One region of the Marinicrinis sediminis genome, then DNA from elsewhere that is predicted to be linked to it. Evidence: riboswitches for the same ligand, from Rfam matches in the RefSeq annotation. Region 1 holds a riboswitch; the other holds the start of a gene.
What was found. Region 1 has a riboswitch for S-adenosylmethionine ahead of metA (homoserine O-acetyltransferase MetA). Riboswitches for the same ligand answer to the same signal wherever they lie in the genome.
Positions count from the first base shown of each region.

Region 2: linked by a shared signal. The riboswitch ahead of ACFSUC_RS16460 (methionine ABC transporter ATP-binding protein) and the one ahead of metA (homoserine O-acetyltransferase MetA) in region 1 are both predicted to bind S-adenosylmethionine.

Region 1 is NZ_JBHUMM010000010.1:166,641-182,724, reverse strand. Features, by position in the region: gene ACFSUC_RS06850 (trypsin-like peptidase domain-containing protein) at 1-2,592, opposite strand, end outside; gene ACFSUC_RS06845 (EAL domain-containing protein) at 2,696-5,143, opposite strand; gene mqnC (cyclic dehypoxanthinyl futalosine synthase) at 5,312-6,445, opposite strand; gene ACFSUC_RS06835 (PLP-dependent transferase) at 6,619-7,773, opposite strand; gene metA (homoserine O-acetyltransferase MetA) at 7,880-8,815, opposite strand; SAM riboswitch class I at 8,970-9,096, opposite strand; gene mgtE (magnesium transporter) at 9,233-10,600, shown strand; gene corA (magnesium/cobalt transporter CorA) at 10,929-11,867, shown strand; gene ehuB (ectoine/hydroxyectoine ABC transporter substrate-binding protein EhuB) at 13,160-14,044, shown strand; gene ehuC (ectoine/hydroxyectoine ABC transporter permease subunit EhuC) at 14,132-14,806, shown strand; gene ehuD (ectoine/hydroxyectoine ABC transporter permease subunit EhuD) at 14,809-15,471, shown strand; gene ehuA (ectoine/hydroxyectoine ABC transporter ATP-binding protein EhuA) at 15,796-16,084, shown strand, end outside.
Region 2 is NZ_JBHUMM010000043.1:573,703-589,786, reverse strand. Features, by position in the region: gene ACFSUC_RS16475 (LacI family DNA-binding transcriptional regulator) at 1-293, opposite strand, end outside; gene ACFSUC_RS16470 (MetQ/NlpA family ABC transporter substrate-binding protein) at 484-1,371, opposite strand; gene ACFSUC_RS16465 (methionine ABC transporter permease) at 1,427-2,188, opposite strand; gene ACFSUC_RS16460 (methionine ABC transporter ATP-binding protein) at 2,176-3,192, opposite strand; SAM riboswitch class I at 3,337-3,454, opposite strand; gene ACFSUC_RS16455 (TFIIB-type zinc ribbon-containing protein) at 3,679-4,056, shown strand; gene ACFSUC_RS16450 (phosphatase PAP2 family protein) at 4,227-4,892, opposite strand; gene ACFSUC_RS16445 (hypothetical protein) at 5,082-5,486, opposite strand; gene ACFSUC_RS16440 (ABC transporter ATP-binding protein) at 5,512-6,306, opposite strand; gene ACFSUC_RS16435 (ABC transporter permease) at 6,299-7,243, opposite strand; gene ACFSUC_RS16430 (ABC transporter substrate-binding protein) at 7,313-8,338, opposite strand; gene ACFSUC_RS16425 (patatin-like phospholipase family protein) at 8,592-9,464, opposite strand; gene ACFSUC_RS16420 (outer membrane protein assembly factor BamB family protein) at 9,549-11,513, opposite strand; gene ACFSUC_RS16415 (PaaI family thioesterase) at 11,729-12,145, opposite strand; gene ACFSUC_RS16410 (long-chain-fatty-acid--CoA ligase) at 12,135-13,850, opposite strand; gene ACFSUC_RS16405 (acyl-CoA dehydrogenase family protein) at 13,872-15,638, opposite strand; gene ACFSUC_RS16400 (thiolase family protein) at 15,638-16,084, opposite strand, start outside.

The sequences.
Region 1 (16,084 bases):
CGATTTGAGGAACAGATCCAGCGTGAGCTCTTCACTGACGTTCACGTCAAAGCTGCCGCCTGCAAAACTGTAATTCAGGAAGAGACCATCGCCATACTCGGATTCATTCCAGAATGCCGGAGTCTGAACCTCGTATCCGTATTCGCTGCTCTTGAATGTTCTCGGTTTCGCATCATCATAGAAGTCTTGCTTGTCTTCCAGTTGACCAAATCCGTCCGCAATAGACGTGCTGTCAACCTGAAGCGTGTCTGCAAGATGCTCGAAGATATCCGATGCTTCATCAGCCGTTATCTGATCGGTGAAGGTAAAGTTGAAATCATACTTGTAATCGCCCTGCCACACATACAGCACATAGTGGGTCTTCCAGCTGTCGTCCTGCTTGGTTTTGTAGTAGTACCAGCTGGCTTCGGCATCCGCTATACTCGCAGACTGTGTCTCCGAGATGTCCAGATACGCAGGTGCGTACGTATTACTCAAATGCTTGCGTTGTCGTTCCATCCACGCTTGCAAGGTATCTCCATCGACGGTTGAAGTCATACGAGCCTGCAAGTTCATTTCCCTGTCCTTATCTCTGAAGGAGAGGTCGTCGAAATACGTTTTATTCCATCCGGCCGGCAATTCAAACGCAATGCCATAATCCTTGTTTTCGTACTTGATATAGCCGTTCACCACTTCGGTGATGTCTTTGACTGCCCCTTTGGCCAGGTCGAAGGAAGGCTTGAAGCTGTTCAGCAGATCCAGGTAGATCTTCCATTTTGCTGCGTTCTTGTAGATATCTTCTTCCACTTCAAGGCTCAATTGATAGACCTTGCCGTTAGATTGGTAGGCGCGGTATTCGGTATAGTACGTATCATACTTGCCGAGTACACGTGCATATGGAGCCTCGGCATCGGCCACGTAGCCGGAATCAAGGACGTTGTCATACAATTCATCCTTCAGCCAGCTGACCAGGTCATCATCCGTCATTTCCGCCAGGTCGTCATAAATATCAACAGAGAGATAGTATTCACCTTTACTGTCGAAGAAGCTGACGCTGCTGGCATCGAGAGACTGGTAGCCTTTGGACATGCCGCTCGGGTATTTCATCGACCAGTCCTGATAGCTGTCGCCAATCCATTTTTTGTTGGCATCTGCTTTCAGACCGGAATTGCCGTGTACATCACTGGTCGCATCGGTAATAATAATTTCCTGTGTGCTGTTGTAAAACTTGACCAGACCCCCGAGTGATTCGGCAATAAAGCGCAGCGGCACGAGGACTGAGCCATGCTGCATGATCGGTTTAGCTGAAAGCTGAACTTCTGCCTCATTCAGACTTGCTTGCTGGCTGCCTAGTGTCAGCACGATGCGGGTATCCGCCTGTTCAATGGAGACTTGCTTGCTGGCTGCATCCCACTTCACTTGTGCGCCAAAGGCCTCACTGATCGCTCGCAGGGGCACAAGGGTATGTCCGTCTACAGATTTCGGAGCTGCAATGGTGTGAATGTGGCCGTTCACCATCATTTGCTTGGCACCGAGTTTCATCCAGATGGAAATCCCCTGGTCTTCCGGGCGTTCTATTTTGTCGGTCTTCGTATACAAATCTTCTTCCAGTACCATGTTTACAGTATAAGGCTGCTGGTCTCGCACCATGGACAATTTCACCTTGTCGCCCGGTATGTATGCCTTCAACAGCTCATTCAGTTCCAATAATGTATGTACTTTATGACCATCGATTGAGATCAGCTGATCACCGGTTTGCATATCCAGCTTTTCGGCTGCTGAACCCTCTTCTACATAGGATACAGTCAGTGCATCATCATTCGGGAAGCCAACGAGTGCCGCCCAGCTTTCTTCCAGTTCCATTCCTACATAAGCGCGCTTCACATAGCCAAAACGCTCGAAGTGATCCATGACGTAATGAACAGTATCCGATGGAATCGCAAATCCGAGATTGTCCACAGCATAGTCCACGAATTTCAGGGAGTTGATTCCGATCACCTCACCGCGAGCATTGACCAGCGGTCCCCCGCTATTCCCGGGATTGATTGCGGCGTCTGTCTGCAACAGGCGGTATTTGGCATTGACCGATCGATCCACCCCGCTGATCACCCCTACGGATACGGAGTTACGCAACGAAAAGGAAACAGGTGTGCCGATGGCAATGACGGTTTCCCCTGGGCGAACCACGGCTTCCTTGGCTAATGTTGCAGTCGGAAGCTGCAAAGCGTTAATCTTAACCAGGGCCAAATCACTTTCTTCATCCATGTGAGTCGTTTGTCCCATAAATTGACGTCCGTCCGACGTAACGACCACAATATTCTCCAAATCTTTCACCACATGTGCATTGGTGACGATCGTACCATTCGATTTGACAATCACGCCGGTGCCGTGAGCCAGTTGAAAACGATCAGCGGTCGGATTGGATTCACCGTCTATCTTAGGCTTTCCGATAATGCCAACAACCGCTGGTGAAATCTGTTCAATCACATCCGGCAATGAATCAGAGACCGAATCCTTGTAGGATTGAGCAGAAGTAGCGATTGGGCTCCAGCTGGCAATTGCAATGAGAAATGTCATAACCAGTGGAATGATTGTAAAATGCTTTTGTTTCATTTTCAAATCTACCAACTCTCCTTCTTTTTCCAGTGACAAGCAGTCTCTAGTATATCACTTAACAAGTCATTCGTCATGACTTTTTTCCTATCTTTCTCCTATTTTACCTTTGCACGGCTCGCTGCGGAACGAAAAATTGCTGTTCGACATCCCAGGCGGACAGCGGCTTGCTGAAGTAATAGCCCTGAATTTCCCGACAGTCGTTCAGGGTTAATACATCCAGTTGCTCCTTGCTCTCGATTCCTTCCGCGATGACGGACATGTTCAAATGCTGGGCCATGGCGATAATGGTAGAAACGATAGCCTTGTCATTCCGGTTGACGGTAATATCCTGGATAAAGGAGCGGTCGATCTTCAGTTTCTGGATCGGAAACATCTTCAGGTAGCTCAGCGAGCTGTAGCCGGTGCCGAAATCATCGAGGCTGATCCGTACCCCTAATTGATGCAGCTCGTTCAGGATGCTAATGGAAGTATTGGCGTCCATCATCATGCTTTCCGTGATTTCCAGTTCCAGGTATTTCGGTTCCAGTCCAGTTTCCTCCAGAATTTGCTGGACATGAGCGGCCAGATTCGACTGATGAAATTGCTGGGAGGACAGGTTGACCGAAATCGGAATAAGGGGCCCGCCTGCATCATGCCAATCTTTCATTTGACGGCATGCCTCTCTCAAAATCCAGCTGCCAATCTCGTAAATGATACCCGTTTCTTCCGCAATCGGGATAAACACCCCGGGAGACAGGACCCCCTTGGCGGGATGCTGCCAGCGGATGAGCGCTTCGACGCCGATCATGCGCTGTCCCTCTGTCTGAATCTGTGGCTGGTAATGCAAGAAAAGCTCCTCATTTTGCACCGCTTTTCTCAAATCTCTTTCCAGTTCAATCTTCTCTATCAGTTGCTGATTGAGTTCCGCAGAATAATAGCAGTATCCGTTCTTGCCTTCTCTCTTCACTTCATACATGGCACTGTCCGCATGCTTGAGCAGTTGACCGCTGTCGATACCGTGATCCGGATAGACGGTGATGCCGATGCTTGCGGTGACGTAAAAATCGGTCTCCATCAGACTGTATGGCTGTTGGATCTGGTGAATCAGCTCGTCCGCGATGGCCGATACCTCTGTGAGCTGGTCAAACTGCTCCACCATCAGCGTAAATTCATCCCCTCCGATTCGAGCGAGGCAGATCGGACGATCGATCACCACTTGCCGGATGCGTTCACTCACTTCCTTTAGAAACAGGTCGCCGTACATATGGCCGAGGGAATCGTTGATCATTTTAAAGCGGTCGATATCGAGGACCATGACTGCGAATCGGGTATTCGCTTCCTGGTGCTGGGTAATCCGGGCATCCAGTCGCTCATTAAACATTCTGCGATTAGGCAGTCCCGTCAGTTCATCGTGGTACGCCAGGTGCTGAATCAATTCCTTGCTCTTCTTCTCTGCGGTCACATCCTTGGCGATAATGAAAATGCCATTGACTTCATTTTCGATGGTCACGGGAACGACGACGACATAGAGCGAGATCAAGTGGCCCTGCTTATGTATCATATCTGCTTCGTAGGAGATGCTTTTGCCGGTAAAGGATTGCTGGAATAGCTGTCTGATCCGATCCCGATCCGCTTCTGGTATAAGGGCGGAGATGGTTTCGATAGGCTCATGCATAAACTGTGAACCGTCATAGCCCGTCATGGTAGAGGCGGCTTCATTAAAGCCGACGATCCGACGATTGAGATCAATGGTAATGATGCCATCCTGATTGTTTTGGAACAGGGATCGAAACCACTTTTCACTCTGTCTGGCTTCGGAATCTTTGATGGTCAGCCGTTTGGATACATAGATGCCGATCAGCGACATGACGAGGGTAAAGAGCGTTCCGCCAGTGATGATGTAACCGAGATATTTCTGTTCCAGGTCAATGCCGAAAAATGGCGGTGATTTCTGTGAGATATGAAAATTGGCGGCGATCATGCCCACATAGTGCATGCCGGCTATGGCGATCCCCATCATGACGCCGCTTCCAAGCTTCTTCCAGAACCCTCGCCCAGACTGATCCTGACTGAAGTAGAAGGAAAACGCCAGTGCGCCAATGGAAGCGAGACCCGCAATCACAATCGAGAGTACAAACATCATCGGATCATACGTAATATGGATCGTAATCGCGGCCATACCGATGTAATGCATGGATGAAATGCCGATAGCAAGCAGCAGACCACCCACCAGTACACCAACCACGGTTACGCGCTCTCGACTGACGATATAGAGTGTAATAAATGCAGCGAGCAAGGCGGCAACAACCGATATCAAGACGACCACCAGGTCATAGACAATCGGAACGGGGAGCGAAAATGCCATCATGCCGACGAAGTGCATGGACCAGATGCCCATACCCATGACGATCGCTCCGAGCAGCAGCCAGGTCACACGCCTGCCCCCTTTGCTCAATCGCACCCGACCGGCCAAATCCAGCGCTGTGTAAGAGGCAAATACAGCAATAATATAGGAAAACAGCACCAGCTCCAGATCGTAGGTGCCATGCATATGCATGTTGTGGTTCATCTTCTTTCTTCCTTTCCTACCAAATATCATCTTGTATTCCAGAGACAAATAATCGCATACGGAGAGAAACGGACAAAAAAATCTCCCGAAGGCTCTCCGTATGCCAAATAAAACGCGTTTTATTCGTAACACACAAAAAGTTTTCGAGAGATTCGAAGTTTGGGTTGTCTAGTTCTGCAAGATGAAGTCTTTTTCTACTCGTTCCTCTTCGCCAAACACTTTGATCGTGTTGTAGTACGTATCACGCTGGACAGGCGTCTTTCCTGCCTCCCGAATCAGTTTCAGAATCAGATCGATGTTGACTTTGTGGGTACAGGCCGCAGCCGATACCACATTTTCCTCCATCATAGTGCTGCCAAAGTCATTGCATCCATAGGACAGCGATTTCTTGCCGACCTCGGGTCCCATCGTCACCCATGAAGCCTGGAAGTTCCGAATGTTGTCAAGCATGAGGCGGCTGATCGCCAACGTTTTCAAATATTCCTCGCTGCTGACACGCTCTGCCTTGAGATTCGTATTATCCGGCTGAAAGGTCCAGATAATGAAGGCCAAAAACCCTGGAGACGGCAGCTGTTTCTCGATGCATTCATCTTGAGCATCCCGCAGGCGCAGCAAGTGAAGCACCCGTTCTTCCATCGTTTCACCGAAACCGATGACCATTGTGGCTGTCGTAGACATGCCAACTCGATGGGCTGCCTTCATAATCTCAATCCACTCTTGCCAAGGGCCCTTCAGTCGACTAATCTTGTTGCGAATGCGATCCACCAGCATTTCAGCGCCTGCTCCGGGCAGGGAATCCAGCCCCGCTTCATGCAGCTTCTCCAGCACTTCCTCATAGGTGGCGAGTCCAGACAGCTTCTTCATCTCCCGAATCTCAACGGTGGAAAAGGAATGCATGTTGACTTTGGAACGCTGCTTGATTTCTCTGAGCAGATCCAGATAGTAATCAAAAGGCAGATTTGGATTCACTCCGCCTTGCATCAGCACCTCGGTGCCTCCTACTTCCTCGAGCTCCTGGATTTTCTGATGAATCTCTTCATTTGGAAGCACATATCCTTCTTCAGAACCCGGTCTGCGGTAAAAGGCACAGAACCGGCAGTATACGTTGCACACATTGGTATAGTTTATATTACGGCCTACAACGAAGGTGGCCTGCGGCTCCGGATGGAATCGCTGCATCACCTGGTTAGCGGCCTGTCCGATTTTTTCCAATTCATTGGATTCAAACAACGCGACGCCATCTTCCAGCGACAGCCGTTCGCCGTTAACAGCACGTTGTAATATCTCATCGATCCGGCTCATCGTCACACTCCCTCTCTAGCTACTGCTTTCATGTTAACATAGAACGTCATGCTTTTCACTATCCCGATCTCCGGCTGTCCTTTTGCATGCAAAAAAAATGGACACTCCCGCCGTGTCCGCAAAATCTGACCAGGTGCCCACCTACCATTCTATTTGCATTTCTATTTGCATTTCTATTTGCATTCCTGCTCGGCTTTGGTAAAAGCTTGCTCCAAATCCGCAATCAGATCGTCGATATGTTCAATCCCTGTCGAAAGACGCAACAGGCGATCATCCACCCCGATTCTCTCCCGAATCTCCAGCGGAATATCGGCATGGGTCTGCACAGCTGGATAGGTCATCAGTGACTCGACTCCGCCCAGACTCTCCGCAAAAGCAATCAGATCGATATGTCTCAGGATCGGCTCGATCAGTCTGGCGTCCGTTACTTTAAAGGAAAGGATGCCAGTATTTCCTGAGGATTGCCCGTTCTGAATCGAATGCCCTTGATGTGCAGAAAGGGCCGGATAATAGACAGTTTCGACCAGATGGTGCTCGTTCAAATAGGCGGCGATGGCCGTCGCATTCGACTGGTGGCGCTCCATGCGAAGGGCTAGCGTCTTCATTCCGCGCATGAGCAGATAGCTGTCCTGAGGGGCCAGCACCGCCCCGATGGAGTTGTGCAGGAAAGCCATTTCTTCGGACAGGGCCTCTCCACGGATTACGATCAATCCGGCCAGCACGTCGTTGTGACCACCCAGATATTTGGATGCACTGTGAATGACGATGTCCGCCCCGAGTTCAATCGGTCTCTGGAAATACGGACTCAGCAAGGTGTTGTCCACGATGCAGAGCAGATCATGCTGCTTCGCCCATTCACTGACTTTGCGAATGTCTGTAATCATCATGAGTGGGTTCGTCGGGGTCTCGATCAGAATGGCTTTCGTGGCAGGCGTACGCAGCGCCTCCAATTCTTCAATCTGCTGGGTATCCACATAACTGGCCGTGATGCCAAACCGGGACAGGATGCGTTCCAGCAGCCGATAGGTTCCGCCATACAGATCCAGAGACACGAGCAAGTGATCACCATGAGAGAACATGGAAAATATCGTTTGCAGGGCTGCCATGCCTGAGCTGCAGGCAAATCCTCTGTCTCCGCCTTCCAGATCGGCGATCGCTTCCTCCAGGACTTTGCGGGTCGGACTTTGCGTACGAATGTAATCAAACCCTGTGCTCTCCCCCAACTTCGGATGGCGGAAGGCGGTAGATTGAAAGATCGGGAAATTCACTGCACCCGTTGTTTTCTCGGATCGAGAACCAATTTGAGCCAGACGACTCTCTATTTTCATTTCCTTATAATCCCCCTCAGTTTACTCAGAATTAACGGTTGGAAAAAAGGCTTTGGTCGAACAGCCCTTTTTCCATCTTCTCAACTTGTTGATTCCGTCCGTATGCTTATACGGCTCCGGATGATTTTTTATGACTGCTCCATTCATAAGGTGTCACTTGGTATACATAATAATTCAGCCAGTTGGAAAAGAGCAGGTTGGCATGCGCTCTCCACGTGACCATCGGATATTGGGACGGATCGTTATTAGGGAAATAATTTTTCGGCAGCTCGATGTCCATCCCTTTCTCAACATCGCGATCATACTCCCATTTTAACGTAAGCGGATCATATTCGGAATGCCCGGTCACGAAAATTTGTTTGCCGTCCTTTGAGGCGACGATGTAGATGCCCGCCTCCGGCGATTCGGACAGAATCTCCAAATCCTCCACCTGTATGATGTCATCCTTCCGCACTTCAGTATGACGGGATTGCGGGACGTAGAAGGTTTCGTCAAAACCTCTCAGCAGCTTGATTTTCTGTTTGCTTACATGATGGGGAAATACGCCGAAAATCTTTTCCTCCATCGTATATTTGCGAATGCCGTAATGATGATAAAGTCCAGCCTGCGCCCCCCAGCAAATATGCAAGGTCGAGACGACGTTTTCTTTGGACCACGCCATAATTTGCTGCAGCTCATCCCAATACTCCACATCCTCGAAGTCCATCGTTTCCACCGGGGCCCCCGTAATGATCATTCCGTCAAACTTCTCATCCTTTACATCCTCAAAGGTCTTGTAAAACTGGTCCAGATGCTCATGAGAAGTGTTTTTGGACATGTAGGTTTTGGTATGCAGCAAAACAGGATCGACCTGAAGCGCTGTGTTGCCGATCAAGCGCAGCAGTTGTGTTTCCGTTGTAATTTTGGTCGGCATCAAGTTCACAATGGCGATTCTCAGCGGTCTGATATCCTGGTGACTGGCTACGGTCTCATCCATCACGAAAATATTTTCCTCTGATAGCACTTCCCTGGCTGGCAGTAAATCCGGTACTTTGATTGGCATGTCTCCACCCCTTCTGGTTTCTGTTTTTTTGTTTGCGCATGATCAAGCTAATCCGCGGGTACACTTGCAGCGATGTGAGTGCGGAAACAGTAGAAAAACGACCTTCCCTGCGATGAGCAAGAAAGGTCGTTTGAAAAGTTCCGTTCAAAGGCCTCTCTCATCTCTCAGACCAGTCCGCTGGACGGACTGTCTGTCTGCAAGATTTAGCACCGTGCATTTCTTTCGAAATGTCGGTTGCCGGGTATCATCGGGCTAGTCCCTCCACCTGCTCTTGATAAGAGTTCGAAACATCAGATTCGATTGATTTACTTACTAATTTAATAAAGTTTTACATGCACGTCAAGTAAAAGTTAGTTTCAATCCTTGAAATGATGTGGTATTTTTTAGTCATGTGATACTGGAGAATAGGTGATGAAGATGACACAAGACATGAACATGGAAAACCTGTTAATGGATACGATTAAATGGATGAAGGAACAGCGAACGGAGCAGTTGGAACAGATGCTGGAGGAGTTACAGCCATACGACCTGGCTGAGCTGTATCAGGAACTTCCCATCAAGCACCGTCCGAAATTTATTACACTCCTGGATGTAGAAATGCTGACCGATCTGATTCAGGAACTGGACCAGAAGTTGCAGCTGGAGATTTTGCATTTTCTCGGGATTGAGCGCTCTACGCCCGTACTGGACCTGATGGAAAATGATGATCTGGCAGATCTGCTTAATGAGTTGACCGCTGAAGAAATGGAGCAATTCCTTCATTCCATGAAGAAGGAAGAATCAGAAACGGTCAAGCATCTCATGCAATATGAGCCGGAGACAGCAGGCGGCATTATGACCAACCGATTTGTCTGGATTCGCCATCATTATACGGTGCGCGAGGCCGTAGACAAGCTGAAGGCATTTGCAGAGTTTGCCGAGAACATTTATTACCTGTATGTGCTGGATGATCAGAAGAAACTGGTCGGGGTCGTTTCCTACCGCGATCTGCTTCTGGCTGATATGGAAAACCGGATCGAAGACATTATGTTCTCCAGAGTAATTCATGTTCACGTTGATATGGATCAGGAAGATGTCGCGCGCACGATTGAACGTTACGACTTTATTGCAGTCCCTGTCGTGGATGATGAGCAGAAGCTGGTCGGAATCGTGACGGTTGACGATGTGATCGACGTTATTGTGAACGAAGCGACGGAGGATTTCCAGAAGCTGTCCGCTACCGGCTCCGGTCGAAATAGCATCGATTTGCAAACCGAGCCGTCCAAGGCCGCAGGGCGCAGGCTGCCCTGGCTGATCCTTCTTCTCTTTCTCGGACTGCTGTCCGGCAGTGTGATCGCCCAGTTTGAAGATACCCTGGAGAAAGTCGTGGCCCTGACGTTCTTCATGCCCATGATTGCCGGCATGACGGGTAATACCGGGACGCAATCACTCGCGATTGTCGTGCGGGGCCTTGCCAGCGGGCAATTTGACAAAAGCTCCTTCATGAAGCTGGTCACACGGGATCTGACCGTCGGACTCATTCTCGGCGGAGTCTGCGGGGGACTGGTTGCGGTTATCGCCTATATATGGCAAGGAAATCTCATGTTCAGTCTGGTTGTCGGACTCTCTTTACTGCTGACACTCATTATCGGAACTTTGGCCGGCACGGTCATTCCAATCTTGCTGCATAAGCTGAAGATTGACCCTGCGATTGCTTCCGGCCCTCTCATTACAACGCTCAATGATATTTTCTCACTCACAGTTTATTTCGGACTCGCGACGCTGCTGATTGCGTCCCTGACGTAAGTCGGCATTCACGCCTCATGTCTGCAACCCGGCCTCATTTGGGAGCAGCATGAGGTTTTTGATGTCCGTGACGGTTTTCTCTTGATGGATCAACAACAGTCAAGGTATACTAATTGAGGAATTGTCGAATGTCGACATTTTTGTTAGCAATGACTTCATAATTCGAGGTGAATCAGCGTATGGACGGGGACCGACCGAGGGACAACGTGCCGGTATGCAAACAAATGAATAGAATGGAAAGCATAGGTACTCCGTGCATGAGCTTCGATCCACTTCGTTAGGTCAGCAAGGTCGTACCTTGTTTTCCTGCTGAAAGGGCGTGAAAACGATGAGGGTTCGACTGGTGCAAAACGGAATTTTCACAGAGCATGAACATGCATCTATGGCGGTGACGCCGCCTGAAGAGGGCTTCTACTGGATTGATGCCTCGATCGAAGACCTGGAAGAGCTCCAGGAGTTGTTCCATCTCCATGATCTGGCGGTGGAAGACTGCATGAACGAGGAAGAACAGCGGCCCAAGCTGGAAATGTATGACTCTGACCATTATTTTATTGTGATTAACAGCATTCGTTTCGATGACGAAGAAATATTCTTGCGTGCGCTGAATATCTTTCTTGGGAAACACTATATCATCACGGTTACCCAGCAAAAAATCAATGAGCTGCGGCTGATTAAACCTTTGCTGCTGGAAGAGAAAGTGAACCGCGCGGATTATCTGCTCTACCACCTGATTGATCTGGTCATCGACAATTACTTCACGGTCATTGACCGGATTGAAGTGAAAATCGATAACCTGGAGGAAGACATTCTGATTCGCACCCGCAGATCCCACCTGAATGAAATTGTCGGACTGCGCAGTGAGATTTTATGGCTAAAGAAAGCACTCGGCCCGCAGAAAGATCTGATTGCCGTCCTCAATCGCAAGGAATTGAAGCTGATTGACGATGAGCTGCAAAAATATTTCAGCGATATTTATGAAAATGCCGTAAAAATATCGGAAACCTTTGATACGTTCCGTGATTTGATGGGAAACCTGCGTGAGGCGTATCAGTCCAGTGTCGCGAACCGAGCCAATGAGATCATGCGCGTATTTACGGCCATTACGACGATCTTTATGCCGCTCACAGTGATCACCGGCATCTACGGAATGAATTTTGATCATATTCCCGAGCTTCATATGAACAACGGCTATTTTTTCGTGCTGGGGACGATGGTGGTCATTGGCACTTGCATGTTTTTATTGTTTAAGAAGAAAGATTGGTTGTAGGGAAGAAGGAAAAAGCAGAGAATCAACGGGCGCCTATTGCACAGAACGCAAATGTTGCCCTTTTGGTTCTCTGCTTTTTCCTTGGGGGGGAAGTGCGGGAGATAGGACGAAACAACGGGCGTCTATTGCACAAACCGCAAATGTTGCCCTTTTGTTTCTCTGCTTTTTCCTTGGGGGGAAGTGCGGGAGATAGGACGAAACAACGGGCGTCTATTGCACAAACCGCAAATGTTGCCCTTTTGTTTCTCTGCTTTTTCCTTGTGGGAAGTGCGGGAGATAGGACGAAACAACGGGCGCCTATTGCACAAACCGCAAATGTTGCCCTTTTGGTTCTCTGCTTTTTCCTTGGGGGGGAAGTGCGGGAGATAGGACGAAACAACGGGCGTCTATTGCACAAACCGCAAATGTTGCCCTTTTGTTTCTCTGCTTTTTCCCTGTGGGAAGTGCGGGAGAAAGGACGAAACAACGGACGTCTATTGCACAAACCGCAAATGTTGCCCTTTTGTTTCTCTGCTTTTTCCTTGTGGGAAGTGCGGGAGAAAGGACGAAACATCGGGCGCCTATTGCATAAACCGCAAATGTTGCCCTTTTGTTTCTCTGCTTTTTCCTTGTGGAACAAGAGCGGGCCAAAGGGCGAAACAGCGGGCGCCTATTGCACAAACCGCAAATGTTGCCCTTTTGTTTCTCTGCTTTTTCGTTGTGGAAGAAGTGCGGGAGAAAGGACGAAACAACGGGCGCCTGTTGCACAAACCGCAAATGGTGCCCTTTTGTTTCTCTGCTTTTTCCTTGGGGGAAAGTGCGGGAGAAAGGGCGAAATATCGGGCGCCTATTGCACATACCTTAGATGATCACCTTTTTGGCTTGCTATGATAAGCAGGCCTTTTTGTGTTTCTACTTTATGCCTTTTGTGATTCTCTGTTTCTACTCCCCCACCCTGTCTTTCACTTGCCTGAATGTGGAAAAAAAGAGGTCTGATTGGGGAATTATTCAGGATATCGGAGGATGTGACCCAAATCGGCTGTTTCAATCCTCTAATTACGGTTTACATAAATGTAAGGGGACTGACGGAATCTCATCCTTGTATATACAAGGTGATCCTAGGTCTCGTTTCATGTTAGCATTAGTAACTGTAAGCCGTGAAAAAATCTAGTTTTTGTAAAAAACCTACCATTTTGCATCTATTTATTTGAGAGTATGTGAGGTAGGTTTTCATACTGGTTCATGATGAATGTTTAGGGTTAGGCTACATTCATTTTGAAGCAGTAAAAACAAAGGGGGAAGTTTTAAGGATTATGAAAACAAAGTTGGTATTGTTCACGTTCATTGTCGCATTGGTCGTAGTCGGAACAGCTTGCAGCAAAGACGGAAAAAAGGTGGTTCGTGTAGATGACTTCACGCAGCCCGTCATTGAAGGCGAAGATGTAAGAGGCTATGGGGCAGCGGCCTTCAGACAAGAGGATGTCGCGCTAAGAGATGCCTTTAACGAGGAACTGGCCAAACTCAAGGAATCCGGCGAGCTGCTGGAATTGCTTGAAGAGAATGGATTTACCGAGCAAGAACTGCCAGGAGATAAAACGATGAAAGCCCTTTGCGGTGAAAATGAATCGACCGGCAGCGGCGGCGATACATTAGAGGAAGCCAAGGCTTCCGGCAAAATTGTGGTTGGATTCGCCAATGAAGTGCCGTACGCCTACAAGGATGAGGACGGCAAGCTCAAGGGTGAAGCCATCAGCATTGCAACCAAAGTATTCAACAATTTGGGCATTGAAGAGGTAGAAGGACAGCTGGTGGATTGGGATTCCCTCATTCCAGGTCTGCAATCTGACCGTTTTGATGTCATTACCGCAGGGATGTATATTACACCAGAGCGCTGTGGTCAGGTCATATTTGCTGAGCCGGAATACAGTGTCGGGGAAGCACTCGGCGTACTGGAAGGCAATCCGAAGGATCTGCACAGCTATGAAGATATCGCAGCCGATCCGGATGCGAAAATAGCAGTTATGCAGGGAGCCATCGAAATTGAATACTTGACCAAAGTAGGCGTGAAAGATGATCAAATTGTAAAAGTCCCGGATCAGGCTGCTGCACTGAGTGCAGTTGAATCGGGTCGTGCGGATGCCGTGACCATGACGGCGATGTCTCTCGAATCTATTCTTGAATCTGCAAATGGAAAGTAATCCATCGCATCGCTTGTGATGGAAGGTAAGATTGACCCTATGCTGGTCCAACGACCACATAGGGTCATTATTTCTAGTTGAGAGGAGTTGGACACCATTTCCATTGACAAGTATTTACCGGATATTTTGCGAGGAACCTGGGTGACCGTAGAAGTCACGATTCTGTCTGCGATTCTCGCATTCATTGTTGCCTTCGTTTTTGGACTTGGCAGACTTTCAAATGTTTCTATTATTCGCTGGATCAGCTATATCTGCGTCGAATTCATTCGCGGCACTTCATTGCTTGTTCAATTATTTTGGCTCTACTATGTGCTGCCGATCGTGCTCAAGCAATTCAATATTGATTTGCAACTTGACGCCCTTTTTACAGGTGTATTGGCAATCGGGCTGAATTACGGTGCGTATGGATCAGAGATCGTGCGGAGCTCCATCAAGGCGGTTCCCGGCGGACAGCGTGAGGCTGGCATTGCCCTCAATTTCTCTCCGCTTCAGATTATGATGCGCATTATCATTCCACAGGCGCTCATGCGGATGATTCCACCATTCGGCAACTTGCTTATAGAGCTGTTAAAAGGGACTTCACTCGTCTCCTTTATTACGTTGGCAGATCTGACCTATGAAGCGAAGAACCTGCGCAACTTCTATTATTCGGAGTCAGATTTCATATTCTTGATCTTGTTGGTGATTTATTTTGTCCTGGCCTATTCCATGACATTTGCCATTCGTAAGCTAGAACGTCGGATAACCGCGGGGAGGATGTAAACATGTGGAGTTGGGAACATGCATTTGAAGTATTTCCGGAAATTTTTTCGGCGCTCAAGATCACGGTCAGCGTCACATTCATTTCTTTCTTCCTGGCACTGGTATTCGGTTTGGTGCTTACGTTGCTCAGAAGAAGCAAGAGCAAGCTGATCTCGTATCCTACCGCCTTTTTTATTGAGTTCATACGCAGCACACCGCTGCTGGTTCAGGCCTTCTTTATCTTTTATGTTCTGCCTCTCTATGGCATCCGCCTGTCCCCTTTTGTAGCCGGTTTTGTCGCACTTGGACTCCACTACAGCACCTATTTGTCCGAGGTGTATCGTTCCGGGATTGAAGGCGTGTCGAAAGGACAATGGGAGGCGGCCAGAGCGCTGAATTTCTCCCCGATCCAAACCTGGATACGCATCATTTTGCCTCAGGCCGTTCCACCTATTATTCCGGTGCTCGGCAATTATCTGATCGTGATGTTCAAGGAAACACCGATACTGGCTGCCATTACCTTGCTGGAGATCTTCGGGACTGCCCGGGAAATCGCATCGGTAGACTGGCGTTTTCTGGAGCCGATTACGATCGTCGGTTTCCTGTTCCTGTTTATCAGCTATCCGGCTTCGCTGGCTGTAAGCTGGCTGGAGAAGAAATTCAACCGACAGGAAGGCAGAGCGTAAAGAGCTCTAATTTATGCAGGTTACGGTATTAAAGCGAAGCACCAGAATAACCTGCGTGCATATTCGAAAAGAAAAGATATAAACCGCTGTGAGAAGATTTTGAGAAATCATAAAGAATATTCAGCTGAAGAATTCACAGTGAACACCCAGATAGAGATCTCATAGTGAAAGATTTGCAGAATAGATTCGTGATAGAGACATTCATTTTAAGTATAGGGAGAACGCTGAAAAGCCGTGGATTAACAGATAAACTGGAATGACAAATACACTGCAACAACAGAAACACTGGAATGACAGAAAATAGCATGAGAAGGAAGTGATGAGATGAATGAAGCAGTCAAATCGGTCGTGGAATATCGGGAAATTAGCAAATCTTTCGGGGATCTGGAGGTTCTGCATTCGATTGATCTCGATATCAGGCCGGGCGAGAAAGTAGCGATCATTGGACCCAGTGGTTCAGGGAAAACCACGCTGGGACGTCTCTTGATGACCCTTGAAGAACCTACATCCGGCACCATCAAGGTAGACGGAGAATATTTGTGGCATAAGGAAGTCGGCGGCAAGCTGGTGCGAGCGGACGAGAAGCATTTGCACAAGGTACGGGGCAGTATCG
Region 2 (16,084 bases), on a different contig from region 1:
ACATCATACATGGAGGCGGTCGTTTCCGAGAATATGCCCCGGATCACCTCGATGAAAAACAGATTCATATACAGCTGTTCAGCCGTTTTTGGAAACAGAACCCCAATGGTGGAGGTGGACTTGGAAACCAGGCTCTGTGCGATGATATTCGGATGATACTCCAGTTCCTCCATAATCTTGCGCACCTTTTGTGCTGTCAGCTTATTGACCGTACTATGTTTGGTAATAACCCTCGATACGGTTGAAGGAGATACTCCGGCTGCTCTTGCCACATCTTTAATCGTTACAGACATTTCGTCCATCCTTCCCCTCAAATGTTCCTCACATATATGTTCTATGTATACTTGTATACCTTTACAATCTATTATCTTACGCTGTACAAGACAGATGCAAGTGAAAAAATTGATATATTATGTTCAATTCTTTGCAAAAAAAAACAGGTGATCCAGTTTGACCACCTGTTTCCTGCTTTTTTATGAGAGCTTATTCTCCTGCCGGTACGACAGCACCTTCATACTGATCGAGAATATACGCTTTGGTTTCTTCACTTTTGAGAACCTCAGCCAGCTTTTGCACTGCCTCTGATTTGGCGAGTGCCGGCGTGGAGACAAGAATATTTACATATGGCGATTCGCTTCCTTCAATAAACAAGGCATCCTCTGTCGGGACCAGATCGGCTTCCAGTGCATAGTTCGTATTGATCAGAGCCAGATCCACATCGCGAAGCATTCTTGGCAGCATGGCCGCTTCAAACTCTTTGATATCGAGATTCTGCGGGTTTTGCTCAATATCTTTCAGAGTGGCATTGATGCCCGCTTCCGGGTTCAAGGTAATCAGACCTTGCTGTTCAAGCAGCAATAGCGCTCTTCCCCCATTGGTCGGATCGTTCGGAATTGCCACGACCGCGCCCTCTTTCAGTTCATCGAGAGAAGTAATACGGTCTGAATAGCCTCCGAACGGTTCTACATGAATACCTGCTACCGAGATCAGGTTCATGCCATTATCCGTATTGAATTGATCCAGGTAAGGCTGATGCTGAAAGAAGTTTACGTCAATGGCACTTTCATTTACCTGTACATTCGGCTGGACATAATCTGTAAACTCTTTGATTTCCAGTTCAATTCCCTGCTCTTCGAGCATCGGTGCCACAAATTTCAGAATCTCAGCATGCGGAACAGGAGTGGCTGCGACCGAAAGGGTCGTTTTTTCGCCTTGGTTGTTCTGTTCGCCCTGATCAGCAGCCCCGTTGCTGGCCGTGCCCGAATTCGTGTTGATCTCGTTGTTCGTATTGCTCGTGTTATTGACTCCTCCACATGCGGCCAGTACAACCAGCAATGCAATAGATAAAAATAAACCCATTGTTTTTTTCATGATGTTCCCTCCATCGTCATAATCGTTTGTATAACATCTTGCAATCTTACCTTCCTTACTTGCGCGTGTAGCGCTGGACCAGTTGATCACCGATCAACTGCAACACCTGAACCAGAATAATCAAAATGACGACCGTCACGTACATGACCGCGGCATCGAAACGCTGGTAGCCATAACGGATAGCGAGATCGCCGAGGCCCCCTCCGCCAATGATCCCTGCCATGGCTGTGTAGGAGACCAGGGTCACGGCTGTGATGGTCACGCCGGCAATCATGCCGGGTCTGGATTCCCTCAGAAGCACTTTCCAGATAATCTGCATGGGAGAGGCCCCCATCGATTGGGCGGCTTCAATCACACCACGATCTACCTCTCTGAGTGAAGTTTCCACCAGTCTGGCAAAAAACGGCGCCGCTGCAATGACAAGGGGTGGGATGGTACCCTTTACCCCATACGTAACTCCCACCAGTTCCCTCGTGACGGGGAACAGCAATATCATCAGAATGACAAACGGAATTGAGCGCAGTACATTAATGACCAATGACAGCCCGTGATAAAAGGCGAGGTTTTGGAGCATCTGTCCTTTGGAAAACAGGAAGACGAGCACGCCGAGCGGCAGGCCAATCAGAACGGTAAACAGCATGGACAGTCCGATCATGATCAGTGTGTTCCAGGTTTCTTCCCGAATCTCCGCCCAGTCCAGTTCCCGAATATCGGTCCAGATCGACGTTTCAGTCAAGTATGAAACAGATAAAGACGTTTCAGACAAGTATGAAACAGATAAATGGGTGACATGATGAACCGCTTCTAGGATCTCCATTCCATCACCTCCACTTCCAGTCCACGAGCCCTTAACTGATCCGCTACCTGTTCGTGATCAATCTGTTCACCGTGCAGCTCAATCAGCAACTGACCGTACGGAAGATCCTTCATTTTAGAGATCGTGCCCTGTAAGATACTGAAACTATAGCCGGTATCCCTCACCGTCTCAAACAGAACCGGTTCGTATGTCTGATCTCCCTTGAAGGAAATGCTCAGGATGGTCTTCGCTGCATCCGATTCCACATAAGACCGGACATGGGTGTCATCCTGAACCTGTGAGACAAACTGTCGGGTAACCCGGTGTGCAGGATGCAAAAACACATCGATGACATCACCTTGTTCCACGATTTCTCCTGCATCCATGACCGCCACACGATCACAGATATCCCGAATGACTTGCATCTCATGGGTAATGAGTACAATCGTAATACCGAGCTCACGGTTGATCCGGCTCAGCAACTGCAGAATCGCCCGCGTCGTCTCCGGATCGAGCGCGGAGGTGGCTTCATCACACAATAGGACGTGCGGCTTCATCGCCAGCGCTCGGGCAATTCCTACCCGTTGCTTTTGCCCCCCTGACAGCTGGGAAGGATACTGGTTCAGTACATGCTGCAGCCCCACCAGTTCAGCCAGTTCTTCCACCCGCTCTCGAATGTGCTTTCGGTCTGCTTTTGCGAGTCTGAGAGGAAAAGCGATGTTGTCAAAGACAGTCGCAGAGCTGAGCAAATGAAAATGTTGAAAAATCATGCCAATTTGTTGTCTTTGTGCCTGAAGCTTCTTTCCATGAAGCGCCGTCAAATCCACGCCGTTTACCGTAACCGTACCGGTTGTCGGTCTTTCCAGACAATTCAAACAGCGAATCAGGGTGCTTTTCCCTGCCCCTGAATGCCCGATGATCCCGAAGATTTCACCGGAACGGATATGTAAATCGACCGGCTTCAATGCAGAGATCGAGGTTTGATTGCGCGTATACGTTTTGCTTACTTGCTTGACGTGGATCAAGGTGTCCACCTCCTGAATACAAGATGGTTGCAGCTCTATGCTAGCTTCTGTCTCCCCGCTTTTCCTTATCCGAATCTTGCGGCATAAAAAAAGCCCTATTTCATCATATCCGTGAAATAGGGTACACCATAAAGGTTCACACCTATCTCATCTCTCAGGAATCATCCTGCAGGAATTGGCACCGGACGTTTGCAAGCATCCAACTATACAAACCGGTTGCCGGGCATCATAGGGCCTGTCCCTCTGCCTCTCTGGATAAGATAGCTACATATTCAAGTCTTTTGATAGGAGAAGAGTACGTGTGAAACGTATGTAAGGAAGTATATCGAATCATCACATGCATCGTCAATACTTTTGACCAACGTTCAATTTTTCGACATATTGAAAACGCTGTATTTAGGATTGATTTCTCAACAAGGAGCGTTACAATAGAATTATAGTCTGCATACACACCATTAAATGATGAAGAATGGAGGAAGAAATGATATGCAATGCCCTGTCTGTGATGATATTCGCTTGAAGGAAATCGAAAAAAACGGTGTTCTCATCGATATATGCCCAGGGTGTAAGGGAGTATGGCTGGATCGGGGCGAATTGGACAAACTGATGGGCGGCGTTCGGGAAATGCAGCATGAATATGAACGTTATACCTCTGAACCGATGCATGCCTCAGAGTCTCCGATGCAGCATCAGCCTAAACCGAGCTCCTACCGTACCACAGGCTATGCTTCCTCGGACAAAACCCATTCTGGCTATGGTCACGATTATCCGTCTGGATACAGCAAGTCATCCTATCCGTATGGCTACAAGAAGAAGAAAAAGAAAACCGTGCTGGATACCATGAGCGATCTGTTCGATTTTTAAGATTCAATGGATCCATATGGATAGAACCTGTACGGAGATAACATTGAACCAATCAGCCAAACACAAATCAAGCACAGTCCCCTGATAGAACGTTCATCATTCGGGGACTGTGCTTTTCTGATCGAACTCTTTACTCTGTCATTATCGTGTTCTGATGCCCACGATCTGGATTAACCCGGCAAGTTGACACCCGTTTGCCGTTTCTTCTGTGCTCTGGATTTCTTAATTTTGGCCGTTGCCGCATTCGTAGTGAAGATCAGCACTTCGGCGAGCGCAATCGCGGCAATGATGTCTGGAATGTAGTGTTGTTTAACGAATAACGTAGACAAATAAATCAGGATACACAATGTGTTGATGGACGCCTTCACCCACGTTGGCATCTTCACTGGCTGGAACGCTCTCATTAGCAACCAGGTCGTCAGAACGTGAATACTCGGCAAGCAATTGTATGGCGGATCATTGGCGTATATATACTTGACGAGGTTCAGCAGAAACGTATCTTCTGTAATTTCCGGGCGCGGTACGTGGGTTTGATAGGTCAGATACACAATATAGCAGATGATATGACCCACGACGGAATTGAAGATATACTTGTAATATTCCTCTCGATGCAAAAAACATAGAACAACCAGGCTGACAAAAATAAAAGGCCCCCACACGATATACGGAAGAATAAAGATTTCCCAGAATGGAATATAGTCATCTATTCCAAACTTCACGATATGAATCGGTCTGTCCCCGCTATTTACTAGTCCGTACGTTGCACTGCATGCAGAAATCGCGAACATAAATACGAGTGGGAAAGCTTTGCGTATATCCAGTTTAGATAGATTCATGCTGTACACGCTCCCCATTTCTTCTTCTATTTTTCACACAACAATTTACATTCTATCGCGGTAGCCTCAGAGAAGCAACAAAAAAATACAGGAAGCAGTTAAATGATTCCTATCCATACAAAATGACATTAAAAAAAATCCCCTAAAAAGGGGATTAGCAATAAGAACATCTCGCACAGGTATCTGAGGTTATCCGTTGACCTCTGGCAGACTGACGAGTCCACTATGCTCGGCGATCGCTTCCATCACATCCTGGTGCAGCGGGAGCACCAGATCGGTAGGCCCTAGTGTTGACTTTCCACTGCGGTGATGCAGCATCATTTGCTGTACATAAATGCGGTAGGGAGGCGTACTGGCCTGGGGACGTACCCATTCTACACCATTCTGGTGCTGGGCATTCAATGGAAGACTCGTGTGCTTCATCTGTTTTTCCGGTTTGATGCTGGTCACATGCTCGAGTTGGATCCGCATGTTCAAGTGAGGTCTCTGAACGACCATTTCCTCTGTGGAGACCGTAATTCCCATACGATTGAACTTGTGGGTGAATTTCAGTTCTCCATGAAGATCCTTAACCTGAATAAAGTCCGGGTCCATGATTTTCTGCCTCCTTCATTCACATTTATCCGAGTACGACTCGATCATCCATCAGTTTCTCTCCACGAATCTGCTCAAACTCTGTCAACAGATCCGCTATTGTCAGTGTGGCTTTCTTGTCAGGTGGTACGTCCAGTATGATCCGACCCTTATCCATCATGATGAGCCGATTGCCCAATTGAATGGCTTGTGCCATATTGTGCGTGACCATCAGCGTCGTCAGTTTGAATTCCCTGACGATCTTTTCAGTCAAATCCGTAATCAGTGCGGCTCTCGAAGGATCAAGCGCAGCCGTATGCTCATCAAGCAACAGGATCTTGGGCTCTGTAAAGGTCGCCATCAGCAGACTCAGCGCCTGACGTTCCCCGCCCGACAGCAAGCCTACCCTTGCGTTCAATCGATTCTCCAGTCCAATGCCTAGCCGTTCAAGTTGTTCCTGATAATATCGCTTGTTCTTGCGTGTCATTCCCCAGGACAGACCACGGGTTTGACCGCGTTTATGGGCAATCGACAGATTTTCAGCGATCGTCATATTTGGAGAAGTGCCCGCCATCGGGTCCTGAAACACCCGTCCTATCCAGCTGCTGCGGCGATGCTCCCCCATCTTGTTTACTTCCATTCCATCTACTTCGATGGTTCCGATATCCGGCTTCATGACCCCAGATATGATATTCATCAAGGTCGATTTCCCTGCCCCGTTACTGCCGATGATCGTGACAAAATCTGAAGGGGCAAGCGACAAATTAATATGAGAAAGGGCAAGCTTCTCATCCTGTGTATTCGGGTTGAACAGCTTCGTCACCTGATTTAGCTTAAGCATGGGTATGCCCTCCCTTCTGTCCATCCGCCTCTGCAGACATCGAACTGAGCATCCGACTTCGTTCCATCGCTTTTCGTCTTTTCAGAAGGCTTTGCTGAACTTTCGGAATCGTCAACGCTCCGATTACGATCAAGGCCGTGATCAGCTTCAAATCCTCCGAGTTCATATCAAAATGCAGCGCCAGCGCAATGACGAGGCGATAGATAATCGCACCCATCAGCACAGCCAGCGTCGCCTGAAATACCTTGCGATGACCGAAGATGGCTTCCCCGATGATGACAGAAGCCAGTCCGATGACAATCATGCCGACCCCCATCTGAACATCTGCGAAGCCCTGATACTGGGCAACCAGTGCGCCTGACATGGCGACCAGACCATTGGAGAGACTGATTCCCAATATAATCGTCCCGTCCGTATTCACGCCAAATGAGCGAATCATACGTGGATTGTCTCCTGTCGCACGGAGCGCGAGCCCGATTTCAGTATGAAGAAACGCATCGAGCAGGAGCTTGATGAGAAAAATGACGATCGGTACAATCAACAGAAAATAGTCCGATGAGAAGAAGGAAAAGACCGTTTCCTGGCTGAATAGCGGAATGTTCGGTTTTCCCATAATCCGAAGATTGATCGAATACAACGCGATCATCATCAGAATCCCGGCAAGCAAGTTGTTGATCTTCCCTTTCGTATGCAGGATGCCGGTTATGGCTCCCGCCGCACATCCGGCGAGGAAGCCACTGAATGTGGCCATGACAGGGCTCCACCCTTGAGTGAGCATGACCGCTGACACAGCCGCCCCTGTTGTGAAGCTTCCGTCCACCGTCAAATCCGGAAAATCCAAAATTCGAAATGAAATATAGACACCTAGCGCCATCAGCACATAGAGAAGCCCGAGCTCTACGGAACCTTCAAACGCTCTAAATAATGAATCAAACATGACCTTGTCTCCTTCGGTTAAAATAGGAGAGAGTGACTACCGCAAACCATTAGTCACTCTCCAGTATGCTTACTTGATCAAGTTCTCTTCTTCCACTTTATCCAGCAGTTCTTTGCTTACCTCTATCCCTTGTTCTTCAGCAGCTTTCAAATTCAGGACCAGATCCAGTTTCTCCGGAAAACGAACCGGCAGATCAGCAGGCTGCTTGCCGTTCTTCAGAATTTCTACTGCCATCTTCCCTGTCTCATATCCGATATCAAAATAGTCGATACTAAAAGAAGCGAAGGCTCCACGTTCCACTGAATTTTTCTCTCCGGCAAATACAGGCAAATCCTCATCACCTGCTACCTTCAGCAACGCTTCCAGGCCAGCCACGACCACATTGTCTTTCGGTACGTAGAAGGCATCCACCTTGGAAGCTAGAGACTCGGCCGCTTGTTTCACTTCACTGGAATTGACCACACTAGCCGTTTTCAGCTCAATACCCAGCTGTTCCAGCGACTGCTCCACGCGCTCAACCGCCACAACAGAATTTTGCTCACCTTCATTAAATACGATCCCGACCGTTTTCACAGAAGGAACGTTTTCAGCAATGAAGGTCATCATTTCCTCTATTTCGTTCTGATGGGTATCGGACATCCCTGTGATGCTGCCCTCCGGTGCTTCCAGATCTCCCACCAGATTGGAGCCAAGTGGATCTGTAATCGCAGTGAACAGAATGGGTGCGTTATCTACCATTTTTTTCACGGCTTGTGCAGAGGAAGTGGCAATGGCCAGGACAAGATCCTTGTCATCCGCAGCAAATTTCTGTGCGATCGTCACGTTGTTGGTCGGATCACCCTGTGCATTTTGAAAATCAATCTTGATTTCGGCGCCATCCTTATACCCGGCATCCTCGAGAGCTGCTTCAAATCCTTCTCGTGCAGCATCCAGGGAAGGATGCTCAACCAGCTGAATGATGCCAATCTCCATCGTTTTTGCAGCTTCTCCACCTGCGTCCTCGTTCCCATTGCCATTATTGGAGCCACATGCGGTCACCATCATACTGGCGATGATGACCAGCAACAGCCATCCATACTTTGTTCTTCTTTTCATTTTCGTTCCCCCTCTTTGATCTCCTGTACCCAGTGTTTCGCTTTGACGCCACACTCTGTCTGTTTCAATCTTTCTGTTCCCATTTCTGTTCCCAATGGATCGGCACCCTTGTGTTTGCCACCCTGTTGCACGGTACTTGCCGTCCATACAGGTGTTTAAAGGGTTAAAGCGCCGAAGTATACAAATATGATAATGCAAACCCTTAACAGCGGTCAATATTTAGTTCTGTCATGGTGTCAAAAAAAAAAAAGCATCAGACCGTTACCGGCTGATGCATCCAGTCCATCATCTTCTCCCATTGTCTGTCCACATCGGACATGCCGAGCTGGTATAATTGCTCCAGCGGAGCTTCATCGCGCTCCAGTCTTGCAACCGGAATCACAGCAGACGGCCTGAACAAGAAGACCCGTCCTTCTTTTTCCAGTTCCAGAATGCGATCCATCGCGCGATTGTATCGCAACGCTCTCTCCCTGAGCGCTTCACGCAGACCCGGGTAATTCGGGTAGCGAAGCCGGGCTACGCGGTGCTTGCGGAAAGGCTTGATTTGATAAGTTTCATCCTTGGTAGAGACGACAACCACCCGTTCATTGCCATCTTCAAGCGCTTTCTCAATCGGTAATGGATCTGCTATCCCTCCGTCAAACAACGTCTGGGTGCCAATCTGAACAGGTGGAGCGATAAACGGCAGACTGGAAGAAGCCTTGATCACATCCATCATCGACCAGCCTTCTCTCGCAGCTTGTTCTTTATCAATATACACCGGATTTCCCGTGTAGGCATCTGTGGTCACCACGACAAACTGCTGGGGATTGGATAAAAAGGTATCGAAATCAAATGGCTCTAACTGATTGGGCAGTACGTCGAACAGAAATCGCATGCCAAACAGCGAGCGTTCTTTGAACAAATTCCGATAGCTGATATACCGGGGGTCCCGAATGTACTTGATGGTCGTGTTTCGGTTGCGTCCTCGTTGCTTGGCCAGATAGGAGGAAGCATTGCAGGCGCCTGCGGATACTCCGATGACATAGGGAAATTGCAACTCCCGTTCCATAAACTTCTCCAGCACGCCGCTCGTATAGACGCCGCGCATGCCTCCACCCTCCAGCATCAGTCCAATCTTCTCCATGGATCTCCCTCTTTCTATATCTATTCCAGTCGGTTCTGATTTCCAGTCGGTTCTGACTTGAACGAGTGACACTTTCTCTTCCTATTATGAACGATTCCCGTAAAATTTCAAATAATCTCGAACATGATCTCCCCAATACGTCATGCTGTGTCCACCCGGGTTTAAATGCCATTCCACCTGTATTTCTCTTGCCTTCAGACGACGAACCAGCTCTTCATTCCGTGAAGCGTACAAATCCCCCTTGCCCACATCAATAAACAATTGCAGGTCCGCAATGTCTGCCGTTTCCGCCAGATGAAGTGGATCTCTTGCCTCCCACTCTTCCTCTGTCGGGAAGAGCCAGTTTTTCTGACTTGCCAAATCCCCGGAGTCCTTGTACCAAAGGGAAGTGCTGTGTCCCCCTACCCGGGAGAAAAGCTCAGGATGACGAAAAGCCAAATGCATGGCTGCAAAACCGCCCATGGAGGCACCCCCGATATAACGGCCCTCTTTGTTTGCTTCGGTCGCATAGGTTTTATCCATATAAGGAATCATTTCGGTCAATAAATAGTCTTCAAACAGCCCTTCGTCTGCACCCGAGGAGTGACCTCTCAGCACCCCCTTCTTCACATCTGCATTCACGCCAAAGCTGTTTGCAAAGTCAGGCGATACAATAATCATCGGCTCAATTTCACCAGACAGGATCAGTTCATCTGCGGCGGTATCCAGGCCTAGGTTCGTAAACCATGAATCCTTTCTTCCGCCATAGCCATACAGCATGTACAATACCGGATACTGCATCTCGGTATCATATTCAGGCGGTAAATACACCTCTACCTGCATATTTCTTCCGAGTGCTTCTGAATAAATCGTAGCCGTTTCGACAACGGATTGCGGCTCTTCAATCGGCAGACGAATACCGGTAAACAGCCCCTCCATATCGCCAACCAGCAGGAGTTGTCCATAGATCGCCGGTGTACTCTGTATTTTGTTGGATGGCATTTTCCATAATTCTGCACCGCTCTCGCTATCCATTGCATAGAGATGATTCGGAATTGGAGCTCCCTCATAGGCATAGCCGGTTCCGACATAAAGGACGCCCTCATGTGACAACGGGGCTGAAAGCACATTAGAAGACAGGCTGGTTTCCCATATTTCTTTCCCGCTCTCTATATCGAGTGCCTCCATTGAGAATCCGTTTGAATTGCCGCTGAACAATTGTCCATCCAGGATCGTGGCAGATGCTGGCCAGGCAGGCGTGGTCACCTTCCATTTTTCCGTTCCCGTCTGGGCATCCAGGGCATAGATGAGAAAATCCCGTGCAGGCACATATAGCGTCCCCTCATGCTCGGTCAGATTCGCCTGAATGGCTTTGTGTCTGCCGTTCCCCTGCGTCTTGTAAGTCCAGCTGATTTCACCGTCCGCGACATGCAAGGCATACACTCGACCATCCCAGTCTCCGATATATACATGCGCCTGATCGGCAACCCCTGTCGATTTGACCGGAGCCTCAAGACGATTGGACCAGACCAGGTTCTGATTCTCTCTATGGACCGCGTACACCATGCGATTGGCGTGACCGAATACGATCTTGTCTCCTGCCAGCAGTGGAGAGGAATCATAATAATCCCACTGATCCATCTCCGACTGAGCCTCACCTGTATCGAATGTCCACTGCAATTGACCGGTTTTGGCATGCAGGACATGCAGGATTCCGTCATGTCCAACAACGTATACGTCATCCTCCACGATGAGGGGCTTGGTTCGAATCGGTTTGTCCGTCTCATAGCGCCATTCCTCTGTGCCATTATGTACACTGAGCGCATAGAGCGTGCCGTCATCACTGCCGAAGATGACCCTTTCATCGTAAACGACCGGATGAGACGTAATCGCGCCACCCGTCGCAAATTGCCATTGTTCCACAGGTCTTGGTACCACCACGGTGCCTGTATCTGATGCTTTTGCATCCGATTTCCCGTTCGGCGGCTTCACATCGGGTTTCAATTGATTCCAGCATCCGGACAGGGTGATGCTGCTGATGATCAACCAGCATACCACCACTTTCCTCATTGGATTCCCCCCTCCATACCATCCATTTATGCCGTTCATTTCATTCTCTTCCCCCTTTTGATTTCCATTTGCCACCTATTGTACCATGTGAATTCCATGCAGTGCAAACGTTTACAAAACCCAGTAGGCCCCCGTTCAACCCGGATGTAGAACCTAGCTGCCAACACCCTGAAGGGGACCTTTTCTTCTTCTGTTATTCGGGTATCGATGACCGTCTACTTACCGCCCGGTCCAGCTTCTGACAGGACCCGGAAAGTTCCGGTACTGAACGCGCACAGCTTCCCTTCTGCGGTCCACACTTTCGCCTCAATCGTGAGACCCTTTCTCGTCTCATGAAGAAGTTTCGTGATGCAGATCAACTCCTCCGTTACAGCCTGTTCCAGGAAATGAAGATTCAGATGACTGGTGACCACTTTTTTTCCTTCCCGAGCCTGCAGGGCATAAACCCCCATCGTATTGTCCATTAACCCAGACAGCACACCGCCGTGTACAATGCCCATCAGATTGTGATGATGTGGCTTCACTTGCAGGGAAACGCTCACCTGTTGCTCACTCAGCTCTAACAGGCTACATCCTAAATATCCCCAAAATGTATCCTTTGCTGCTTCTTCCAGTTGTTTTTTATGATCCATCGCGGTTCGTATCCTCCGATTTGTGGGTAGATTTCTGCTCCATCTGTTTTTCTATCAGGGCTCGCTTGAGCACTTTTCCAATGATCGTCTTGGGCAACTGGTCACGAAATTCATAATGCCTTGGCACCTTATAAGCGGCGAGTCGTTGCCTGCACCATTCATCCAGCTGGGATTCATGGACGGACGTATTTTCCCTTGGCACGATAAAGGCCTTGACGGTTTCGCCCCGGTAGGCGTCCGGGATGCCGATCACCGCTGCCTCCTTGATGCCTGGATGTCTGTACAGCACCTCTTCCACTTCCCGTGGATAGACATTGAATCCGCTTGAAATAATCATTTCCTTTTTGCGATCCACAATCGTAAAATAGCCATCCTCATCCATTGTAGCCAAATCGCCCGTATAGAGCCAGCCGTCCTGAAGCACCTGCGCCGTCTCGACTGGACGTTTCCAGTAACCTTTCATGACCTGCGGGCCTTTTACCGCTAGCTCCCCCACTTCTCCGCGGCTGCAAGGCTTTCTCGTATCCGGATGCACCACATAGCAATCTGTATTCGGCAGGGGAATCCCGATGCTGCCTGATTTGCGTTTTCCCCAGATGGGATTGACATGGGTGACAGGAGCCGTCTCGGTCAGCCCGTATCCTTCTGTCAATCTGCCTCCGGTTAGCGCCTCGAATCGTTGCTGTACTTCAAGGGGCAGCGGCGCAGAACCGCTGATGCAGACTTCGATAGAGGACAAGTCCACGTCGTGAATCCGTGAATGATGAGACAACGCCATATACATCGTAGGCACACCCGGGAAAATCGTCGGTCTGTACTTCTGTATATGACCCAGCACTTCATCGGGGTCAAATCTTGGCATTAAGATCAAGGTTCCGGCCATATGGGTACACTGGTTCAGCAACACGGTCAGACCGAACACATGAAAGCACGGGATAACACCCATATATGACTCTTGCCCGTATTGCAGCTTGTAGCTCCACGTTGTCGTCTGAATCGTGTTGGCAAGCAGGTTCGCATGGGTGAGCATGACACCCTTGGGCAATCCCGTCGTTCCTCCTGTATATTGAATCAGGGCCAAATCCTGTGCGTCATCCACCTGGACCACACATCGTTTGGGAGAAGTGCTGTAAAGCAGATGCTGCAAACCTTGCAGGCCCGACTGCTTCGGGATGTGAAGGGAATGCCCTTCCTTTTTCATTTTCAGTGGATAAAGCTTGTTTTTGGGAAACGGCAAATATTCCTTGATCGACGTGTAAATGATACTTTGCTTGCCCAGATGGGCTTGCACAGGGAGAACGCGGGGAAGCAGCAGATCCAGTGTCACCAGTATTACCGATTCCGCATCCTTGACCTGATAAGCCAGTTCCTCCTCCTGGTAAAGGGGATTGGTCATCACGACGGTACCACCCGCGAGCAAGGTCCCGAAGTAGGCGATAACCAGCTGGGGGCAATTGGGCAGCATAATCGCGACTCTGTCTCCCTTTTGCAGGTCAAATTGTTCCTGGAGGGCGTTGGCAAACCGGTAGGCTTCATCCCGCAGACTTTCATACGTCATCTTGCTGTCAAAAAAACGGATGGCAATCTGTTTAGGCATGTTCTCTGCCGCATTCAGTAGCAATTGCGCCACATTTCCTGTTGGAAACGGATACGCTGGAAGGACTTCTTCTGGATAATGAGCATGCCAAGGGCGTTCTGCACGCATCGAAGACCTCCTTGCTTTTATTTATACCGAATAGCCTTTCTGTTCGATCACCCGCTTGGCGATCTCTCTGCCAAGCCCTACATGATGGCCAGGCTGAAATTTGGTCAGTTTCTTCAAAATAGACAGATGCATGCGGCGTTCATCGCCATCTGACATCGTGGTCAGCAGCTTTCTGGCGATGATAGGCTGTTTTTCAAAGGTTTGTTCCATAAACAGCTGCGTCATCTGAACGGCGAGCAGCGCGGCCTCTTCCCCTGACTGACGATAACGCTTGCTCGTTCGTGCCAGACAGCTCTCCATCGCGTACAGGTCGATCATGAGATCGGCGAAACCTGCCAGCACTTCCTGCTGCTCCTCCAGCTGCTCCCCATACGTCTGAACCGCCAGACCGCCGATATATAGCAGCAGCCTTTTTGATTGATCCAGTAGTACGTTGAGCTGATCAAGGAGAGAGGCCGATTGCGGAGAAGTCATTGGATTCATCAGTTCCTTCTCCAGCTGCCGCATGCTTTCAAATAAAGACAGTTCTCCTTTCATGGCTTTTTTGAGGAGCATGCCCGGAATCAGCAGTCTGTTGATTTCATTTGTACCCTCAAAAATCCGGTTGATGCGCGCATCCCGATAGATTCGCTCGATCTTGTATTCCTGAATATAGCCGTACCCGCCATGGATCTGTACCCCTTCATCACATATACTTTGCAGTGCTTCGGTGGCAAATACTTTGTTAATCGAGCATTCAATCGCATATTCCGCAATCGCCTGCGCGGTTTCCATGCCATCGACTGGTGGTTGCTCTCGGAAACGCTGGTCGATCGCGCCGGAGGTCCGATACACCATACTCTCCAGCACGTAAGCAAGGGTATTCATTTGAGCCAGCTTTTGCTGGATGAGTGGAAAGTCGGCCAGTGCCTTGCCAAATTGTTTCCTGGTGATCGCATAGTCCGCAGACAGCTCGATGGACTCCTTCGCAGCACCCAGACAGCCTGCAGCCAGTTTGAATCGCCCCATATTCAATATATTAAAGGCAATCACATGTCCCTTCCCTTTCTCGCCGAGCAATTGTCCAGCTGGTATGCGCACATCCTCAAAATAGAGCGGACGGGTGGAGGAGCCTTTGATCCCCATCTTTTTCTCTTCAGGGCCCATACTGAATCCGGGCATGCCTTTTTCCACGATAAATGCACTGAAATGTTTTCCATCGATTTTGGCATAGACGATAAACAGGTCCGCAAAGCCGGCATTCGTAATATATAGCTTCGAGCCATTCAGCACATAGTGAGCGCCATCCTCAGACAGCGCGGCTGTCGTTTTGGCCGAGAGTGCATCCGATCCTGAGGACGGCTCTGTGAGACAGTAGGCGGCGATCTTCTCTCCCGTTGCGAGCAAGGGCAAATACTTCGCCTTTTGCTCTTCATTGCCAAAAAATACGATCGGCAGGGTTCCGATTCCGACATGCGCCCCGATGGAAAGGGCCAGAGACGATCCGCGAGCCAGTTCCTCGCTAATCAGCGTGGACGTAACCTTATCCAGTTCCAGTCCTCCGTATGATTCCGGTATATCCGCACTCAATAGCCCCGTGTCTCCTGCTTTCTTCAGCAGGCTCACCGTCAATGGATAATCCAGGGCTTCCAGTTGCGCATCAACCGGAAGCACTTCCTTCTCAATAAAATCTCGTGTCGTCTGTGCGATCAGCAACTGCTCCTCTGTGAAATCCTCGGGCGTCACCATCTGAAGGATATCCACCTGCTCCATGACAAATGCGCCGCCCTGTACCCATTTGCGCGCCATTATAGACTCGCCTCCTTGCTATGTGGTGCCTGAACTTCGAACACACCGGCTGCGCCCATCCCGCCGCCGATACACATGGACACGACTCCAATGCCTCCGCCTCTTCGACGGAGTTCCTGTATGAGAGAAATCGTCAGCTTGGCGCCGGTGCACCCAAGCGGATGGCCTAGTGCGATGGCACCGCCGTTGACGTTGACCTTCTTTTCATCGAGTCCCAGTTCTCTGATCACATGCAAGCATTGCGAGGCAAAGGCTTCATTGATTTCGTAGAGATCGACCTCATTCACCGTCAGTCCATTCGACTGCAACACTTTGGGAATAGCCTGGACGGGCCCAATCCCCATCAGCTCCGGTTCCACTCCAGCCACTGCATATCCGCGAAAGACGGCAAGGGGCTGAACCTTGAGCTCTTCTGCCTTTTTGCGACTCATCATGAACACACCGGC